DNA from 2 places in the Kosakonia sp. Marseille-Q7440 genome. Region 1 is predicted to be linked to the other one. Evidence: predicted binding sites of a transcription regulator. Region 1 holds the regulator's gene; the other holds the start of a gene.
The links. The regulator PurR, encoded in region 1, represses purine synthesis genes. The targets are predictions, from matches to a motif close to CANGCAAACGTTTGCNTG.

Region 1 (13,543 bases):
CCGGTATCGACTTTGACGCTACCCAGGCGCACTCGGCCTTATATGACACGGAGCAGACCGCACGGCTGTTTTGTGAAATCGTTAACCGCTGGAAGCGGCTTGGCGGCTGGCCGCTGCCGACGCCAGAAGTCGATTCAGAAGCCTGAAAAAAACCGGTCTGTTGACCGGTTTTTTATTAAAAGTGGTAGACCAGCCCGGCGGTGGTGAGCAGCGCGGAGTGTTCTATCCCGGCGCTATCCTTGAAAGAGGCGCGCGCATAGGTACCGTCCCTGGAGAAGATGGCGGTATTGGTCCCTTTTTTGTTTAACGTGCGATCCCACGTGCTTTCCAGATAGAGCTTTACCTGCTGCGTGACGTAATAGCCGACGTTAGCCGAAAGGGAAAAGCTATGCTGGTGCCGGGTAGTATCCCTGAAGGTGATGCTGCGTAAGTAGTGCTGGTCTGTCGCTTGCGCTCTTACCCAGCGGCTATATTTCAGACTGGTTCCTGCTTCAACATTGCCATAGCGATAACGACCGGTCAGGCCAACATAGGGTATGTTGAAACGCTGTGAATATCCGAGAACTTTCACATCATCGAAACGGCCAACCTTTGCGCCATTATTACGGCTGAACGTGCCGCCGTGCGCCGTGCGCCGTGAAGCTGGTTCGGCTTTGCCGATAACCGCCCATCACGCCAAGTCGCCAGTCAGGCTGGTGAACGAGCCAGCCCGTCAGATGGAGATCCCACTGGTTAGCGAAATTGAGCCACGTATGAGGGTGAGAGCTATGGTCGATCCATCGGGTTTGCGATGCCTGCTGCCAGTCGTAATCATCCATCTTGCTGCCACTGTGCGCGACAGTTGTCCATCCGGACGCACCGACAGTGAGCCATGACTGCACCGGCCACTCGATAGAGCCCTGCACCACGACAGCGTGACGATAGCGCCAGTCTAGCTGGCTGACTTTGCGTCCGCCCTCATCGGTATCGTAGACCCGCTCCTTCGCCGTTCCGCTCAGGGTGCCCAGTGAGAGAGTGGTCACCACATCTTCCCTGCTTGCCAGCGGCTGCTGCTGAGCCGTTACTGAAAAAGCAAAGAGAAGCGTCATCAACGTAATTATCTTGTCTATTTTTTTCATCATTCATCCTGAATTAAGGCAATCCTGTTCACAGCTTGTCATCAGAAAAAGCATGCCTGGGTTTATCAAAATTCTTAAAATAGGATAATTAACAATGGGTTACACTTAAATCCGCACAGTAATACCCAATAATTTTGGTTAAGTCAACACGCCGTGAGCAGGTGACAGGCAATAAAAAAGGGCTCATGTCGAAACATGAGCCCTTTCCAGGCAGAGCCAATAACTGCGGGTTATTCGGCGTCCGGTACGCCTTTATATTTAGCGGCAGCCTCTTTGATCAGCGGCTGCAATTCGCCACGCTGATACATTTCGATAATGATATCGCAGCCGCCAACCAGCTCACCCTCAACCCATAGCTGCGGGAAGGTTGGCCAGTTTGCGTATTTTGGCAGTTCGGCACGGATATCCGGGTTTTGCAGAATATCCACATAGGCAAAACGCTCGCCGCATGCAGAGAGCGCCTGTACCGCCTGGGCGGAGAAACCGCAGCTTGGCAGTTTCGGCGAGCCTTTCATGTACAGCAGAATCGGGTTCTCAGCGATCTGGCGCTGAATTTTCTCAAGAGTCTCACTCATTGTCTTTGCTTCCTTCAACTTCTTCTACGGCAGAGATCGAACATTGTAGCGGGTCAGGCTGGCTTCGGAAAATAACATTTTATTCAGCGCGCGGATTTAAGGTGTTACAGGCACGATAAGGTAAAGGTGACTTAAGCCAACCCGGCGCGGTTCAGGCGGCGGAAAATCCGTTTTTAGCGAAACGTTTTGCTCGTTTTTTTGCGCTTGTTAACGAAACGACGCTATAGATGCAAAAACAGTATTAACGTTTGGGCTTTTTATAGATTAGAATCGACGAGTTTTTTAAATCATACGCAAGCATTATAGATGCCTGCCCTAACAGGGGATTGCTCAGTGGCGCGGATACCAAAAGCTTCAATCACGCTCTGTGCTTTGTTGTTCACCACGTTGTCTTTCACGCCATTAGCGAGCGCTTCTGAACAAGCGCCAGCCTCGGCCGTGCAAAAAACACATCTGGCGAAAGCATCCGAACGTAAGAAAAAAAACAGTTCTACAAAAACAGCAAAGAAAAGCAGTGGCACTCCAGCAGAAAAAGCCAGCAGTAAAAAAACCGCAAAAACCAAAACGTCGACCAAATCGATAAAAAAGAAAAACAGCGCTACCCCGCAGAAAACCGCTAAAACTCCCTCGCGTCGTAAAGCATCCAGTTCACAGAAAACCGCAACCGTTAGCTGGACTGAGAAGTGTACGCCGCGCAAAGGCCACAAGCCGCACTGTATTAAAGTGAAAAGCAGCCAGGCGGGCACGCTGGCAGACGTGCATAAACTGCGCGTGCAAAAAGTGCAAAAAACCGCGATGTCGAAGCTGATGAACCAGCTTGGCAAACCCTACCACTGGGGCGGTACCTCGCCGAAAACCGGTTTTGATTGCAGCGGGCTAGTCTATTACGCCTATAAGGATCTGGTGAAATTCCGTATTCCGCGTACCGCCAATGAGATGTATCACCTGCGTGATGCCTCACCGGTTAACCTGCGTGAACTGGAGAGCGGCGATCTGGTCTTCTTCCGCACCCAGGGCCGCGGCACCGCCGATCACGTTGGCGTCTACGTTGGCAACGGCAAATTTATCCAGTCACCGCGCAGCGGCCAGGATATTCAGGTCACTTCATTAAGCGAAGATTACTGGCAGCGCCACTATGTTGGTGCGCGCCGCGTGGTCACGCCGAAAACCATTCGCTAATCCCCTCTCCCACCTGCCGCTCGCGCGGCAGGTGTTACTTCGCCTTACTCCGCTGCCGCGCAGACGCGCGACGCTGAATCACGCCCGGAGAAGAGCACCAGCAGCAGCCCCAGCCCGGCAATAATCGCCCCCATCACCGGAACGAAGCTGTAGCCGAGGCCGCCGGAGATCACCGCCCCGCCTGCCGCCGCGCCAAGGGCATTACCGAGGTTGAAGGCGCCAATATTGACCGATGACGACAGCCCCGGTGCTTCATGGGCAACACGCATCACGCGCATCTGCAACGGCGGCACTACCGCGAAGGTTGCCGCGCCCCACACCACCATGGCGATCGCCGCACCGATCTCACTGCGCGCCAGCAGCGGGATAGCCAGCATGATGGCAATCAGCAGCAGTAAAAAGCCTTTCAGCGTGCCGGTTACCGAGCGGTCCGCCAGTTTCCCACCCAAAAAGTTACCAATCGAGAAACCAACGCCAATCAGCACCAGCATGGCGGTGACAAACACCGGCGTGGCATCCGTCAGCGTGCGCAACACCGGTGAGATGTAGGTATAGAGGGTAAACATTGCCCCGGCACCGAGCACGGTGGTCAGCAGCGCCGTCAGCACCTGCGGGCGCATCAGTACCGCCAGTTCGTTGCGCACGTTGGGTCGCGCGCCCGCGCCGCCTTTCGGTAATGAGAAGAAGAGCGAGACCATGGAGATCACCCCAAGCCCGGCGGTTGCCATAAAGGACATGCGCCAGCCGATGGTCTCCCCAAGCCAGGTGGCGGCGGGCACACCGCCGATATTGGCGATAGTCAGCCCCATAAACATCGTCGCCACCGCGCTGGCCTGCTTCTCTTTCGCGACAACGCTTGCGGCAACGACCGAGCCAAGGCCGAAGAACGCGCCGTGATTAAGGCTGGTGATAATACGGGCGATCATCAGGGTGGCGTAATCCGGCGCAATGGCAGAGAGCACATTGCCGACGGTGAAAATAGCCATTAAGAAAATCAGCGCATTACGACGACCGCGATGGGAAAGCAGCAGCGTCATCAGCGGCGCACCCACCATAACGCCAATGGCGTAGGCGCTGATCAGCATCCCCGCCGCCGGAATAGAGACCCCAACGCCCTGCGCAATCACCGGCAGTAACCCCATCGGCGAAAACTCAGTGGTGCCAATGCCAAAGGCACCAATTGCCAGCGCAAGCAGGGGGAAATTTATTTTCATCTTTTGACTCCGAAATGGACATGCCGACCCTCTACCGGGTCGCGAAAGGCAAAAGTATGACAGGTGTCACAAAAAACAGAAGTGAGCGTACGGAGAAAAGTTTATTGCGCAACGGGTAACAATGGGGACGCAAGAACCGAGGGAGAGGGCTCTCCCTCGCATCAGATCAATGCAGTGCAGCGGTCAGCGCGCCGAAAACGATCAGGCTCAGAACGATGACGGTGGTGAAGAGTGAATACTTAAGATCGGTGCTCATCAATTTTTCTCCATTTAATTTCCCCACAAAAAGTGAGCCTGCGCATTTTTGCACAAATTATCTGAAAAATCTTGCGCGAATTGGCAGCAGAACCGTTTTAATACTTCCCCTTTTGCTCAAGATCAGACAAAATTCGACGCTAAATTTATTAGCGTACCGGCCATTGACTCCCCTCCTGACGTCCAGTGTCGTTTTCCCGGCGTACCGCACTCACTTTGATGGGTTCAGGGTGATTAAAGGCAAACGTTTACCTCAAGAATTATCAGGAGCTTACGATATGGTCTGGAGTAATATCTGATGGCAACGATTAAAGATGTCGCGAAACGAGCAAACGTTTCCACTACAACCGTATCACATGTAATTAACAAAACCCGTTTTGTCGCCGAAGAGACGCGCAACGCCGTCTGGGCGGCAATCAAAGAGCTGCACTATTCGCCAAGCGCCGTCGCGCGCAGCCTGAAAGTGAATCACACCAAATCGATTGGTCTGCTGGCAACCAGCAGTGAAGCGGCCTACTTTGCCGAGATCATCGAAGCGGTTGAGAAGAAGTGTTTCCAGAAGGGTTACACGCTGATCCTCGGCAACGCCTGGAACAGCCAGGAGAAGCAGCGCGCCTATCTGTCGATGATGGCGCAAAAGCGTGTCGATGGCCTGCTGGTGATGTGCTCTGAGTACCCGGAAACCGTGCTCACCATGCTTGAGGAGTATCGCCATATTCCGATGGTGGTGATGGACTGGGGCGAATCGAAGGCGGACTTCACCGATTCGGTGATCGATAACGCCTTCCAGGGCGGCTATATGGCCGGCCGTTACCTGATCGAGCGCGGCCATCGCGATATCGGCGTAATCCCGGGTCCGCTGGAGCGCAACACCGGCGCAGGCCGTCTTGCCGGTTTTATGAAGGCGATGAACGAGGCGATGATCAACGTGCCGGAGAACTGGATTGTGCAGGGCGACTTTGAGCCGGAGTCCGGCTACCGCGCCATGCAGCAGATCCTCGGCCAGTCCTCGCGCCCCACCGCGGTCTTCTGCGGCGGCGACATTATGGCAATGGGCGCACTCTGCGCCGCCGATGAGATGGGGTTGCGCGTGCCGCAGGATATCTCCGTCATTGGCTATGACAACGTGCGCAACTCGCGCTTCTTTACCCCGGCCTTGACGACGATTCATCAGCCGAAAGACTCGCTGGGCGAAACGGCATTCACCATGCTGCTCGATCGCATTGTGAATAAGCGTGAACAGTCGCAGTCGATTGAGGTGCATCCGCGCCTGGTGGAGCGCCGCTCGGTGGCCGATGGCCCCTTCCGCGATTACCGCCGTTAATCCCCTCCCGCGGGAGCCTTACTCCGGCTCCCGCAGCCACTCCTTATTCAACGTTTCGCTGTCCCCCAAGTAATCGAGCAGCCAGTTCAGTGCAGGTGACGCCTCGTTTTGTTGCCATGTCAGGCAGCAGGCGGCATCCGGAAACGGGTTTTCCAGTTCAAGCGCCACCCAGTCACCGCTATCGAGCCTCGGGCGGGCAAAATGGGCTGGCACCATCCCCACACAAAGCCCCGCCGACAGGCACGCTTCCGACGAGGCCCAGTCAGGCACCATCACCCTTTTCTGGTTATCCAGCAGCCAGGTAATACGCTTTGGCAAAGAGCGGGAGGTATCCTCCTGAATCAGCGACGGCCAGTTGCGCAACGTCTCATCGCTTAACGGACCGTCGAGCTGCGCCAGCGGATGCTGACGTGAGACGACACACTTCCAGCTCAAAGTGCCCATATCGCGAAAAGCATAGCGCCCCCCGACGGGGATCGCCTGCGTAGCGCCAATCGCCAGTTCAACACGGCCATCGGCGAGCGCATCCCAGACGCCGTTGAACACCTCCTGGTAGACAACCAGCTCGACATCGCTGAAGTGACGGTAGAAATCGACGATCATCTGCCGGGTGCGCGCGGGTTTCACAATGTTATCGACAGCAATCGGCAACTGGCCGCGCCAGCCATTGGCGATCTGCTGACACTGCTGGCGGGTGATCAGCATTTTTTTGATAACAGATCGCCCCTCCTTTAAAAACCAGACCCCGGCGGGGGTGAGTTCCACATCGCGGTGGCGGCGCATAAACAGCGGCACCGCCAGCCACTCCTCCAGCTGGCGCACGGTGTAGCTCACCGCCGAAGGCACGCGGTGCAACTCCTGCGCCGCGCCGCTAAAGCTGCCGTTACGCGCTACGGCATCCACCACTTCAAGGGAGTATTCTGACCACATATTCTGCCTGCAAAATTTTTGAAACCAATGTGCAAATATTAGCGTTTCACAACCAGGAAAGCACTCCTTACACTTCCCCACCCTGATTACCTGCAATTAAAGAGAAATGAGAATGCAACCTGGCAAAGGATTTTTAGTCTGGCTCGCGGGCTTAAGCGTGCTGGGCTTTTTAGCCACCGACATGTACCTGCCCGCTTTCAGCGCGATTCAGCAAGATTTAAACACCTCTCCCGCCGTGATCAGCGCCTCGCTGAGTCTGTTCCTCGCCGGGTTCGCGGTGGCACAACTGCTGTGGGGGCCGTTGTCGGATCGCTATGGTCGCAAACCGATTCTGCTGATTGGGCTGTCGATTTTCGCCCTGGGCTGTCTTGGCACCCTTTGGGTGCGCGACGCCACCTGGCTGCTGGTGCTGCGTTTCGTGCAGGCCGTCGGCGTCTGTGCCGCTACCGTTAGCTGGCAGGCGCTGGTAACGGATCACTATCCGGCGCACCGCGTTAACCGTATTTTCGCCACCATTATGCCGCTGGTCGGCTTCACCCCGGCGCTGGCCCCGCTGCTCGGTGCCTGGCTGCTGGCCCATATTGAATGGCAGGCAATTTTCGCCACCCTGCTGGCCATCACCGTGGTGTTGATGATCCCGGCTTTCCGCCTCAAATCGCCGGTAAAAAAAGTGGCGCACGACCAGCAGGCGCTCACCTTCCTCGATCTGCTGCGCGCCCGTGATTATCGTGGCAACGTGATGATCTACGCCGCCTGCTCCGCCAGCTTCTTTGCCTGGCTTACCGGCTCGCCGTTTATCCTGCACGAAATGGGCTATGGCCCGTCGGTGATTGGCCTGAGCTATGTGCCGCAGACGTTCGCCTTCCTGATTGGTGGTTACGGCTGTCGCGCAGCGCTGCAAAAATGGCAGGGATCGCGCATGTTACCGTGGTTACTGAGTGGCTACGCCCTGAGCGTGCTGGCGACCTGGGCAGTCGGCTTTATTCCCGGCGTCTCGCTGACCGCGCTGATGATCCCCTTCTGCCTGATGGCGGTGGCGAACGGGGCTATTTACCCTATCGTGGTTGCGCGGGCGCTGCGTCCCTTCCCGCAGGCGACGGGGCGCGCGGCGGCGTTGCAGAATACCCTGCAACTGGGGCTCTGCTTCCTGGCAAGCCTTGTCGTCTCGTGGCTGATCATTACCCCGCTGCTGACCACCACCAGCGTGATGCTCGCCATGGTGCTGCTCGCGGCACTCGGTTATGGCATTCAGCATCGCGCAGGCGAAGAGCAGGATGAGGTGCGTGAGCCCTCCTCCGCGCGCGGGTAGTTGCTGACGGGACTGTCGCTGATGGCGTAATTAGCACGCTATTAGCGACAAGTTGAATCACCTGATATTGAGGCCTATACTAATTTTCGGCTATCTCATAAATACGATAAATATTATGCAGTAACGGGCACCGGAGCGTGCTCGTTTCCCCAAGGAGGGCCTTTTCTGGCAAGGGTCTCTCCCTTCCTCTGTTCTACGTCTGATATCAGCCTCACGGTGCAAACCGTGAGATTTCTCACAAATTCTGCCAGCGTCTACGCTTGTAGAGTTCTGATCGCTATTCGTGATGGAGAAGGTATGAGTTCATCGTGTATAGAAGAAGTGAGCGTGCGGGATGACAACTGGTTCCGTATAGCAAACGAACTGCTGGGCCGCGCAGGTATTCGTATCAACGGCCCCGCTCCCGCAGACATTCGGGTGAAAAATCCTGATTTTTTCAAACGCGTTTTACAGGACGGATCGCTCGGACTCGGCGAAAGTTATATGGACGGCTGGTGGGAGTGCGAACGGCTGGACATCTTCTTTACCCAGGTACTGCGCGCCGGCCTGGAAAAACAGCTTCCACACCATCTCAAAGATACCCTGCGCATTGCCGCCGCCCGGCTCTTCAACCTGCAAAGTAAAAAGCGGGCGTGGATTGTCGGCAAAGAGCACTACGATCTCGGCAACGATCTCTTTACCCGCATGCTCGACCCCGCAATGCAATACTCCTGCGGTTACTGGAAAGAGGCGACTACCCTTGCCGAGGCGCAGCAGGCAAAATTGCGGCTTATTTGTGAAAAATTGCAGTTAACGCCCGGCATGCGCGTGCTGGATATCGGCTGCGGCTGGGGCGGCCTGGCGCAATTTATGGCACAGCACTATGGCGTTCGCGTGGTCGGCGTCACTATTTCGGCAGAGCAGCAGAAAATGGCGCAACAGCGCTGCGCCGGGCTGGATGTGGATATTCTTTTGCAGGACTACCGCGATCTGCGCGATCAGTTTGACCGCATCGTCTCCGTCGGCATGTTTGAACACGTCGGGCCGAAAAACTACGCCACCTACTTTGATGTGGTCGACAAAAACCTGAAGCCGGACGGCCTCTTTTTACTCCACACCATCGGCTCCAGACAGACCGATAACAATGTTGACCCGTGGATCAACCGCTACATCTTCCCGAACGGCTGCCTGCCCTCGGTTCGCCACATCGCCACCGCCAGTGAATCGCACTTTGTGATGGAGGACTGGCACAACTTTGGCGCTGATTATGACCGCACGCTGATGGCCTGGTATGGGCGTTTTCTCGCCGCATGGCCGGAGATCGCCGACAACTACTCCGAACGGTTTAAACGCATGTTCAGCTACTATCTGAATGCCTGCGCCGGGGCGTTTCGCGCCCGCGACATTCAGCTCTGGCAGGTGGTATTTAGCCGCGGCGTCGAGAAAGGTCTGCGCGTCGCGCGTTAATACCGTGTTTGAGTAACAAAAAAGCCGCAACGGGTACGCTGCGGCTTTTTGTTCTCTGCGGCGTCGGATTATTCGACGACGTTTACCACGACAGCGGCCTCTTTTGCCGCCAGTACGCGCTCGACGGTGTCGACAACGGCCTGGGTTTGCGGATCGATCTCAATATTGACGCGCTGGCCCAGCTTTTTGGCACTCAGGGTGGTGCGCTGCAGCGTTTCCGGGATCAGGTGCACGCAAAAACGCGTGGCGGTGACTTCGCCGACCGTCAGGCTGATACCGTCGATGCCGATAAATCCTTTATAAAGGATGTATTTCATCAGCGTCGGATCCTGCACTTTAAACCAGATCTGGCGGTTATTTTCCGAGGCGAGGATTTTGACGATTTCAGCGGTCGACATAATATGGCCCGACATTAAATGTCCGCCAATCTCATCGCTGAATTTCGCCGCGCGCTCAACGTTAACGATATCCCCGACTTCGAGTTCGCCAAGGTTGGTAATACGCAGCGTCTCTTTCATCAAATCGAAGCTGATATGGCTACCGTTAATCTCGGTGACGGTCAGACAGCAGCCGTTATGCGCAATGGACGCCCCGGTTTCAATTCCGTCCAGCATCGTTTCAGGCAGCTCAACAACGTGGGTGCGAAAATTCGGTTTTTCGTCAATCGACACCACTTTTGCCGTGCCCTGTACAATACCCGTAAACATAATCATCACTCCTGTTTCATTCTTACGGCATTACCGTGTGCTTCACGCACAATAACAGGTGAAAAATTCCCTTGCCAGCCTGAAGCCCGCTTTGCGGCGAAAGATAATTTTGATTTATGGATAACGTGGCAAAAAGAGGCGTTAACAGGTACTATTTGAGCAGATGTCGCACCTATCGCAGTGCGGCATTTTTTGTCGCACAAGGATATAACTCCTTTCTCTTAAGTATTTCCATTCTCTCTTATAACAACAATATATAGGTGTTCGCGTGCAGAAGTATGTAACAGAGGCGCGTCAATTACTGGCACTTGCCCTGCCGGTGATTTTTGCGCAAGTTGCCCAGACGGCGATGGGCTTCGTCGATACCGTGATGGCCGGGGGCTATAGCGCCACGGATATGGCTGCGGTCGCCATCGGTACCTCTATCTGGTTTCCCGCGATTCTTTTTGGTCACGGCCTGCTGCTGGCGATGACGCCGGTTATTGCGCAGCTGAATGGTTCCGGACGTCGCGATCGCATTGCCCATCAGGTTAGCCAGGGGTTCTGGCTGGCGGGTGCCGTATCGGTGCTGATTATGATTGTGCTGTGGAACGCCGGTCATATTATTCGCGCCATGCATAACATCGACCCGCTGATGGCCGATAAAGCGGTCCACTTTTTACGCGCGCTGATGTGGGGCGCACCGGGCTACCTCTTCTTCCAGGTGTTGCGCAACCAGTGCGAAGGGCTGGCGCGAACCAAACCCGGCATGGTGATGGGCTTTATCGGCCTGCTGGTCAATATTCCGGTTAACTACGCCTTTATCTATGGCCGTTTCGGTATGCCGGAGCTGGGCGGCGTCGGCTGCGGCGTGGCGACCGCGTCGGTCTACTGGGTGATGTTTATCTTTATGCGCCTCTACGTGAAACACGCCGGTGCCATGCGCGACATTAAACATGCTGCCCGCTTCGCACGACCCGATATGGCAGTGCTGAAACGGCTGACCCAGCTTGGCTTGCCGATTGCGCTGGCGCTCTTTTTCGAAGTGACCCTGTTTGCCGTGGTCGCGCTGCTGGTCTCGCCTCTCGGCATTGTCGATGTTGCCGGGCACCAGATTGCGCTTAACTTCAGTTCACTGATGTTCGTGTTGCCGATGTCGCTGGCGGCGGCGGTCACCATTCGCGTCGGCTTCCGCCTCGGCCAGGGCTCAACGATTGATGCCAAAACCTCGGCGCGTACCGGGTTGATGGTCGGCGTTTGCATGGCGGCTATTACCGCGGTGTTTACGGTGCTGATGCGCGAACAGATCGCCCTGCTCTATAACGACAACCCGGAAGTGGTGGCGCTGGCATCGCATCTGATGATGCTGGCGGCAATCTATCAGATCTCTGATTCGATTCAGGTAATCGGCAGCGGTATCCTGCGTGGCTATAAAGATACGCGCTCGATCTTCTTTATTACCTTTATCGCCTACTGGGTGCTGGGGCTGCCGACTGGCTACATTCTGGCGCTGACGGATCTGGTGGTCGCACCAATGGGTCCGGCAGGTTTCTGGATGGGCTTTATTATTGGCCTCACCTCGGCGGCAGTGTTGATGATGCTGCGCATGCGTCATTTGCAGCGCCAGCCTTCGAGCCGTATTTTGCAGCGCGCGGCACGCTAAACCGCTGTAGCCGCCTGCGGGCGGCTACTTTCAGCGCGTTTTGCTCAGTTGTTCCGCAATCGAGTGAATTCAGTAAGAAATCTGCCATTTTCCGCTTGCCACATCTGCGGGCTGCCGCTAATATTCGTCCCCGTTGTCAACCACAACATTGCGTTCATAGCTCAGTTGGTTAGAGCACCACCTTGACATGGTGGGGGTCGTTGGTTCGAGTCCAATTGAACGCACCATTCTTCTTCAGTGCGTCCGTAGCTCAGTTGGTTAGAGCACCACCTTGACATGGTGGGGGTCGGTGGTTCGAGTCCACTCGGACGCACCATTCGTTGTTACTCTCTGTTTTATCCCCTTTATTTCATCTCAGCTTCAGCATCACCCGCACGCCCTCTGCGCGTTACCGGCCGTGATAAAAACCTCCCAACAGAAATAAGAGATAAAAAAAACCGCACCTTGCGGCGCGGCTTTTCATATTACTGCAAGGCTTATCAGAAGCCGACTTTCAGCGTGATTTGACCGCCGTAGCCCCCGGTACCCGCGTCATCAATGCTGCGGGTATAGCCCGCGCGCACCCCGAGGGTCACGTTGTCGCGGATCTGGCCATCGATGCCGATATCCAGCGCTGCTGCGGTGCCATCCTGATCCGGATTGAACGACGTTTCGCTGCCTGCCACACCCGGCGCGCTGACATTCAGCGTGCCCTTCGAGTCGAAGGTCTGAATAAAGGACGGACGGATAAACCAGCTTACCGGTACCGGTTTGCCACTCTCTTTCAGCGTCGCGTTGTTGCCCAGACGCAGACCGGCACGCACCTGCTGGCTGTGACCATCACCGAACTGGACGTCAGCCACATCATCACTACCATCTTTCAGGTTCACGCCGCGATACTGGTACTGCACCTGCGGTTCCAGCACCAGGCCGCTGCCAATCTCAAACGGCAGACCGGTTTCGAAGGAGCCAACGTAGCCCCAGCCGTGGGTTTTCAGGCCGTCGCCGTCGCGCGGATTAGTGTCGAAGTTGTGGCGAGTACCCTGTGCCACTACGTCCATCCACCAGCCGCTCTCATGCACGCCATTAAGGTAGAGACCGCCGCTGTAAGCGTCATCGCGAACCGTACCGGCTTTCGACTTGTTGTTACGCTGCACGTCGATAGCGGAGAGACCTGCCGCACCGTAGATCCCCGCGGTCCACTCCATGCCCGAGCCTGAGCCCTGCCACAGATCGCTACCGATCTGCAGGAAGGTGTAGCCGCCTTTGCTTTCCGGCGTGTTGCCATTGCTCAGGTCACTGCCGCCGTGATCGTGGCTCAGCTGACCGGCCTGGAAACGGGCCCACATATTGCTGCCGCCTTCGGTCGGGGTACGCGCCGCATAGCGACGGGCATCCAGCGAGCCGAGGAGCGCACTGTCATAATCCATTGCCTGAGCGTAGACGGAGCTGTAGAGGTACATCGCCGAACGGTAGTTCTGCGGGCCGTCTGCGTTACCGCCTGCCTCAGCGGTGGTCAGATACCAGCTCTCGTCGGCGCTGCCCTGTTGCAGGGTGTAGTTATACGCACCCGCCTGCAGGCTGCCGTCAAGACGGAAAGCATCATCGGTGGTGGTCGCGCCGTTAATGGCGTTCACCACCTGAATGCCGTTACCGCTGGTACGTGCCCCAAGGCCGCCCTGGCTGCGAATGGCGATATTGGTGTTACCGGTGGCAGTACCGCCATCCAGTACCAGGCTGTCACTCACTGCGGTATTACCATCAAACAGAGTGTTAAGGGTGATGGTGCCGCCATTGCCCACCAGGTTAGTGACGGTCAGGGTTTTCGGTACAAACGCCCCGGTCGGTGCCTGGTAATCAATGGT
Region 2 (6,087 bases), 260 kb from region 1:
TCCGCAAGCCGCCACGCATCGCGCTCGTGAACCAGGCGCACCACTAATCTGTCTGTTACCAAGCGTACTTTCGGCACATTACTGCGATAGCCAAACATGTTTACCACTCCTTCGTTTCGCGGCTTTTTTTACCCCTTCTCTTTACTATACCTTTGCTCTGCGACTCTGTGAAAACAGCAACATGGCATTTTCTGCGCCGCGCCCCCTTTTCGATGAAAAGTCTCAATCAAACGCCCGCCTTGATAAAAAAATATTGTCGCGGTGAATGTGTGAAAACGGTTGCCGAAGCCGCAGAATAGAGGCGTCACCTTTTTCTGATTTCCCGGAGGGGAAATGGCGCGCATCTCGCAGGCAAGGAGCCTGGGTAAATATTTCCTGCTGGTCGATAATTTTTTGGTGGTGCTCGGTTTTTTTGTTGTCTTCCCCCTGATTTCCATTCGTTTCGTTGATCAACTTGGCTGGGCCGCGCTGATGGTCGGGATCGCGCTCGGCCTGCGTCAGTTTATTCAGCAGGGGTTAGGCATGTTTGGCGGCGCCATCGCCGACCGCTTTGGCGCAAAACCGCTGATTGTCACCGGCATGCTGATGCGCGCGGCAGGCTTTGCGGCGATGGGAATGGCGAATGAACCGTGGGTGCTGTGGCTCTCCTGTATCCTTTCCGGTCTTGGCGGCACGCTGTTCGACCCGCCGCGTTCGGCGCTGGTGGTCAAACTGGTGCGTCCGCGCCAGCGCGGTCGCTTCTTCTCGCTACTGATGATGCAGGATAGCGCCGGGGCGGTTATCGGCGCGCTGCTCGGCAGCTGGCTGCTGCAGTATGATTTCCGTCTGGTGTGCGCCGCCGGGGCGCTGATGTTTATCCTCTGCGCGGGCTTTAACGCCTGGCTGCTGCCAGCGTGGAAGCTCTCAACGGTGAAAACGCCGGTGCGCGAAGGCTTAGCCCGTGTGCTGCGTGACAAGAAATTCGTCACCTATGTTTTAACCTTAAGCGGTTACTACATGCTGGCTGTGCAGGTGATGCTGATGTTGCCGATTATGGTCAACGACGTTGCCGGATCGCCGACGCCGGTCAAATGGATGTACGCCATTGAGGCCTGTCTCTCGCTGACGCTGCTCTACCCGATTGCGCGCTGGAGCGAAAAGCGCTTTCGCCTTGAGCAGCGCCTGATGTTCGGCCTGGTGGTGATGTCATTCAGCCTCTTTCCGATGGGCATGGTCGGCTCGCTGCAACAGCTTTTTACACTTATCTGCACCTTCTATATCGGCTCGATTATCGCCGAACCGGCGCGGGAAACCCTGAGCGCGCAGCTGGCCGATGCGCGGGCGCGCGGCAGTTATATGGGCTTTAGCCGCTTAGGTCTGGCCTTTGGCGGCGCGCTTGGCTACGCGGGCGGCGGCTGGCTGTTTGACGCCGGGAAAGCCTTTCGCCAGCCGGAGTTACCGTGGATGATGCTCGGCGTGATTGGGCTTATCACCTCCCTTGCGCTGCTGTGGCAGTTTGCCCCCCGCCGCGTGCAGCCGCCGATGCTCGAACCCGGCGCCTGATTTGCGCCACCTCTACCTCTCTTCCATACTGATTAGTGATGGATAAACCAGTATGGAGGAGAAACGTGAAACTCTACATTTACGATCACTGCCCTTTCTGTGTAAAAGCCCGCATGATTTTCGGCCTTAAGAATCTCCCGGTTGAACTCCATGTCCTGCAAAGCGATGACGAAGCGACGCCGACCCGCATGATTGGTCAAAAGATGGCGCCGATCCTGCAAAAAGATGACAGCCGCTACCTGCCCGAAAGCCTCGATATTGTTCACTACGTTGATAAGCTCGACGGTCAACCGCTACTGACCGGCTCGCGCAATCCGAAGATCGAAGAGTGGCTGCGTAAGGTGAATGGCTACGTCAATAAGCTGCTGATCCCACGCTTCGCGCAGGCCCCCTTTGACGAATTTTCCACCCCGCAGGCGCGCGCCTACTTCACCGCCAAAAAAGAGGCGGCGATTGGCGATTTCGCCGATCACCTCTCCCACTCTGCCGGGCTGGTGAAGAATATCAGCGACGATCTGCGCGCGCTGGAGAAGCACATCGTGCAGCCGAATGCCGTCAACGGCGAGCTGTCGGAAGATGATATTCACCTCTTCCCGCTGCTGCGTAACCTGACAATTGTCAGCGGCATTACCTGGCCGACCCGCGTCGCCGATTACCGCGACAACATGGCGAAACAGACTCAGGTTAACCTCCTCTCTTCCATGGCTATCTAAGCCGTTCATGGCGGAAGCGACCGGCTTCCGCCCCTTCTTTAAGTATTTTCTGCTGGCCTTTGCGCCGGGCGTCGCGCATGCTACACCTCGATCGAGGCATCAGGACCACGTTGAGGAATTCATGAAGAAGATGATTTTGGCCGCAGCACTCATGCTGAGCGGCGTGCTGGTGGGGTGCAATCAACTGACCCAATACACAATCAGCGAGCAGGAGATTAACCAGGCCCTGGAGAAACGGAATAACTTCGCCAAAGATATTGGCGTGCCGGGCGTGGCTGATGCGCATATTGTTCTCAACAATCTTGCCAGCGCGATTGGCCGTGAAGAGCCGAATAAAATCACCTTAACCGGCGATGCAAATCTGGATATGACCTCGCTGTTCGGCAATCAAAAAGCGGTAATCAAGCTGAAGCTGAAAGCGCTGCCGACCTTTGATAAAGATCAGGGCGCAATCTACCTGCATGAGATGGAAGTGGTGGACGCGACGGTCACACCGGAAAAGATGCAGAGCGTGCTGCAAACCTTGATGCCCTACCTGAACCAGTCTCTGCGCAACTACTTTAACCAGCGCCCGGCCTATGTGCTGAAAGAAGACAGCACCAAAGGCGAAGCGCTGGCGAAGAAATATGCCAAAGGCATTGAGGTGAAACCTGGCGAGATTGTCATCCCGCTTACCGACTGAATCACTGGGCGCCTGGCGCCCTTTTTTTCAGGAAAAGGATGCAAACGAAAACGTTTCCCCTTATGCTTGGTCTCCGGCAAAAACAGCCCTTTCTCACTTAGCCGGAGCCCTTCAATGACACAACCCCAGGTTTTGAAAATCCGCCGTCCTGACGACTGGCATCTCCATCTGCGCGACGGCGATATGCTGAAAACCGTGGTGCCGTGGACCAGCGAAACCTACGCCCGCGCCATTGTGATGCCGAACCTGGCTCCGCCTGTGACCACCGTTGAGGCCGCTCTCGCCTATCGCCAGCGCATCCTTGACGCGGTGCCTGCCGGTCAGCACTTCGAACCGCTAATGACCTGCTACCTGACCGACAGCCTCGATCCTGATGAGATCGAACGCGGCTTTGCGGAAAAGGTGTTTACGGCGGCTAAGCTCTACCCGGCAAATGCCACCACTAACTCCAGCCACGGTGTCACCAGCATTGATGCCATCATGCCGGTGCTTGAGCGGATGGCGAAGCTTGGCATGCCGCTGCTGGTGCATGGGGAAGTGACTCACGCGGAGATCGATATTTTCGATCGCGAAGCGCGCTTTATTGAGACGGTGATGGAGCCACTGCGCAAGCGTCTGCCGGAGCTGAAAGTGGTATTCGAGCACATCACCACCAAAGATGCCGCTGACTATGTGCGCGACGGCAATGAGCGGCTGGCCGCCACCATCACCCCGCAACATTTGCTGTTTAACCGCAACCATATGCTGGTGGGCGGCGTGCGTCCGCATCTCTACTGCTTACCGATCCTTAAGCGTAATATCCACCAGCAGGCGCTGCGTGAGCTGGTCGCCAGCGGGTTCGAACGCGTCTTCCTCGGCACCGACTCCGCCCCGCATGCCCGCCATCGCAAAGAGGCGAGCTGCGGCTGTGCAGGCTGTTTTAATGCGCCAACGGCGCTGGCCAGCTACGCCACGGTATTTGAAGAGATGAACGCGTTGCAGCACTTCGAAGCCTTCTGCTCCCTCAATGGGCCGCGCTTCTATGGCCTGCCGGTGAATGAAGAGTTTATTGAACTGGTGCGGGAAGAGTGCGTGGTGCCGGAGTCGATTGCGCTGGCGGACGATACGCTGGTGCCCTTCCTCGCCGGTGAAACCGTGCGCTGGCAGGTAAAACGCTAAATATTCTTATGCCCCCTGTTGTAATGTGTTTCGATTAACTGTATAAACATACAGTATCTTACACAGGGGGCTGTTATGCGCATTGAAGTGACGATTGCCAGAACCACATCTTTACCCGCGGGCGCTATCGATGCGCTGGCAGGTGAGTTATCCCGCCGTCTGAATGACCACTATCCCGATCGCGAAAATAAAATTTCTGTCCGTTATGCGGCAGCAAATAATCTCTCCGTCCTTGGCGGCGCGAAAGAAGATAAAGACCGCGTTAGCGAAATCCTGCAAGAGACCTGGGAAAGCGCTGACGATTGGTTTATCACCGATTAATTTCCCTCTGAAGTTGAAGTTATTGCCGGGTCGCCCCGGCTTTTTTTGCTTCATTTTCAAGCAAAACCGTAACATCTGATTTTCTCAGTGAAATGAGTCGCTTATCTTTTAGCCACTCCCTTAAGAAAAATCTATGACTACAAAAAAGATGTTGCAGAGTGTTTATTTTCCCGATCATGAGGTCGGGTTGTTGATATACTGAAAAGGCTTCAAATTAAAACACGCATTGAACCTCGAACGTCGTTGTCTAATTAAAACACGCCAAACAGGGGGTTATGATGGTAAAGAATAATGAAGTCATCCAGACCCATCCACTGGTCGGATGGGACATCAGCACCGTAGATAGCTATGACGCACTGATGCTTCGGTTGCACTACCAGACCCCGAACAGAGCCGCTCAGGAAGGTACTGAAATCGGTCAGACGTTATGGTTAACAACCGATGTTGCCCGCCAGTTTATTTCGATTCTGGAAGCTGGCATTGCCAAGATTGAATCAGGCGATTACGAAAAAGACGAGTATAAAAGACATTAACACCATCTGCGCATACTCAACATCAGGCACCCTCGCGGTGCCTTTCTTTTTTCTGCCCTTGTATAAGCCCCCCAGGTTATTTACCCTCCTGAACACGCATTTGCCTGGAGAGAACCATGACATACGACCTGATTATTATCGGCAGCGGATCCGTTGGCGCAGCAGCGGGCTACTACGCCACGCGCGCCGGGCTTAAGGTGCTGATGACCGATGCGCATATGCCGCCGCACAATGAAGGCAGCCATCACGGCAATACGCGCCTGATCCGCCACGCCTACGGCGAAGGCGAGAAATATGTTCCGCTGGTGCTGCGCGCCCAGCAGTTATGGGATGAGCTGAATACGCTCACCGGCGAAACGGTGTTTGAGCGCACTGGCGTCGTCAATTTTGGTCCGGCTGATTCTTCCTTTCTCGCCAACGTCGCCGACAGCGCCGCGCAGTGGAAGCTGGCGCTGGAAAAGCTGGATGCCGCCTCGCTGATGGCGCGCTGGCCGGAAATCCGCGTTCCTGATGATTACATCGCGCTCTATGAAGCTGACTCCGGCGTGCTGCACAGCGAACTGGCGATTAAAAGCTGGATCCAGCTGGCTGAGCAGGCAGGCTGCGCGCAACTCTTCAACTGCCCGGTCACCGCCCTGCACCATCATCAGGATGGCGTCACCATCGATACCCCGGAAGGGAGTTTCTCCGGCAAGAAAGCGCTGGTCAGTGCGGGAACCTGGGCGAAGACGCTGCTGCCAAACCTGCCGATCCAGCCGGTACGTAAAGTGTTTGCCTGGTTCCAGGCGGATGGCCGTTACAGCGTGAAAAACAACTTCCCGGCCTTTACCGGCGAGATGCCGAACGGCGAGCACTATTACGGCTTCCCGGCGGTTGAGAATGAGTTAAAGATTGGCCGCCACAACGGCGGACAGGTGATTAACGCGGCCGACGAGCGCACGCCGTTTGGTGCAGAAGCCGGCGACGGCTCGGAGTGCTTCTCCTTTTTACGCCAGCATCTGCCGGGTATTGGCGGCTGCCTGTATGGCGCGTCCTGCACCTATGACAACTCACCTGATGAAGACTTTATTATTGATACCCTGCCAGACGCGCCGAATACGCTGGTGGTAACCGGCCTGAGCGGCCACGGCTTCAAATT

Region 2: a site for PurR is predicted at 2,981-2,998, ahead of pyrC (dihydroorotase). Genes of this name have one in related genera too.

Annotation. Positions count from the first base shown of each region.
Region 1 is NZ_CBCPLT010000001.1:1,825,837-1,839,379, reverse strand. It holds gene rnt (ribonuclease T) at 1-146, shown strand, start outside; gene ACWPW2_RS08475 (omptin family outer membrane protease) at 176-571, opposite strand; gene ACWPW2_RS08470 (omptin family outer membrane protease) at 603-1,121, opposite strand; gene ACWPW2_RS08465 (Grx4 family monothiol glutaredoxin) at 1,349-1,693, opposite strand; gene ACWPW2_RS08460 (C40 family peptidase) at 2,027-2,872, shown strand; gene ACWPW2_RS08455 (MFS transporter) at 2,917-4,086, opposite strand; gene cydH (cytochrome bd-I oxidase subunit CydH) at 4,253-4,342, opposite strand; gene purR (HTH-type transcriptional repressor PurR) at 4,640-5,665, shown strand; partial or broken gene punR (DNA-binding transcriptional activator PunR) at 5,662-6,595, opposite strand; gene punC (purine nucleoside transporter PunC) at 6,708-7,904, shown strand; gene cfa (cyclopropane fatty acyl phospholipid synthase) at 8,202-9,350, shown strand; gene ACWPW2_RS08425 (riboflavin synthase) at 9,419-10,057, opposite strand; gene mdtK (MdtK family multidrug efflux MATE transporter) at 10,326-11,699, shown strand; tRNA gene ACWPW2_RS08415 (tRNA-Val) at 11,850-11,926, shown strand; tRNA gene ACWPW2_RS08410 (tRNA-Val) at 11,939-12,015, shown strand; gene ACWPW2_RS08405 (AIDA repeat-containing protein) at 12,179-13,543, opposite strand, start outside.
Region 2 is NZ_CBCPLT010000001.1:1,567,343-1,573,429, reverse strand. It holds gene rimJ (ribosomal protein S5-alanine N-acetyltransferase) at 1-98, opposite strand, end outside; gene mdtH (multidrug efflux MFS transporter MdtH) at 334-1,542, shown strand; gene grxB (glutaredoxin 2) at 1,608-2,255, shown strand; gene ACWPW2_RS07115 (lipoprotein) at 2,377-2,937, shown strand; gene pyrC (dihydroorotase) at 3,052-4,095, shown strand; gene dinI (DNA damage-inducible protein I) at 4,171-4,416, shown strand; gene bssS (biofilm formation regulator BssS) at 4,695-4,949, shown strand; gene solA (N-methyl-L-tryptophan oxidase) at 5,066-6,087, shown strand, end outside.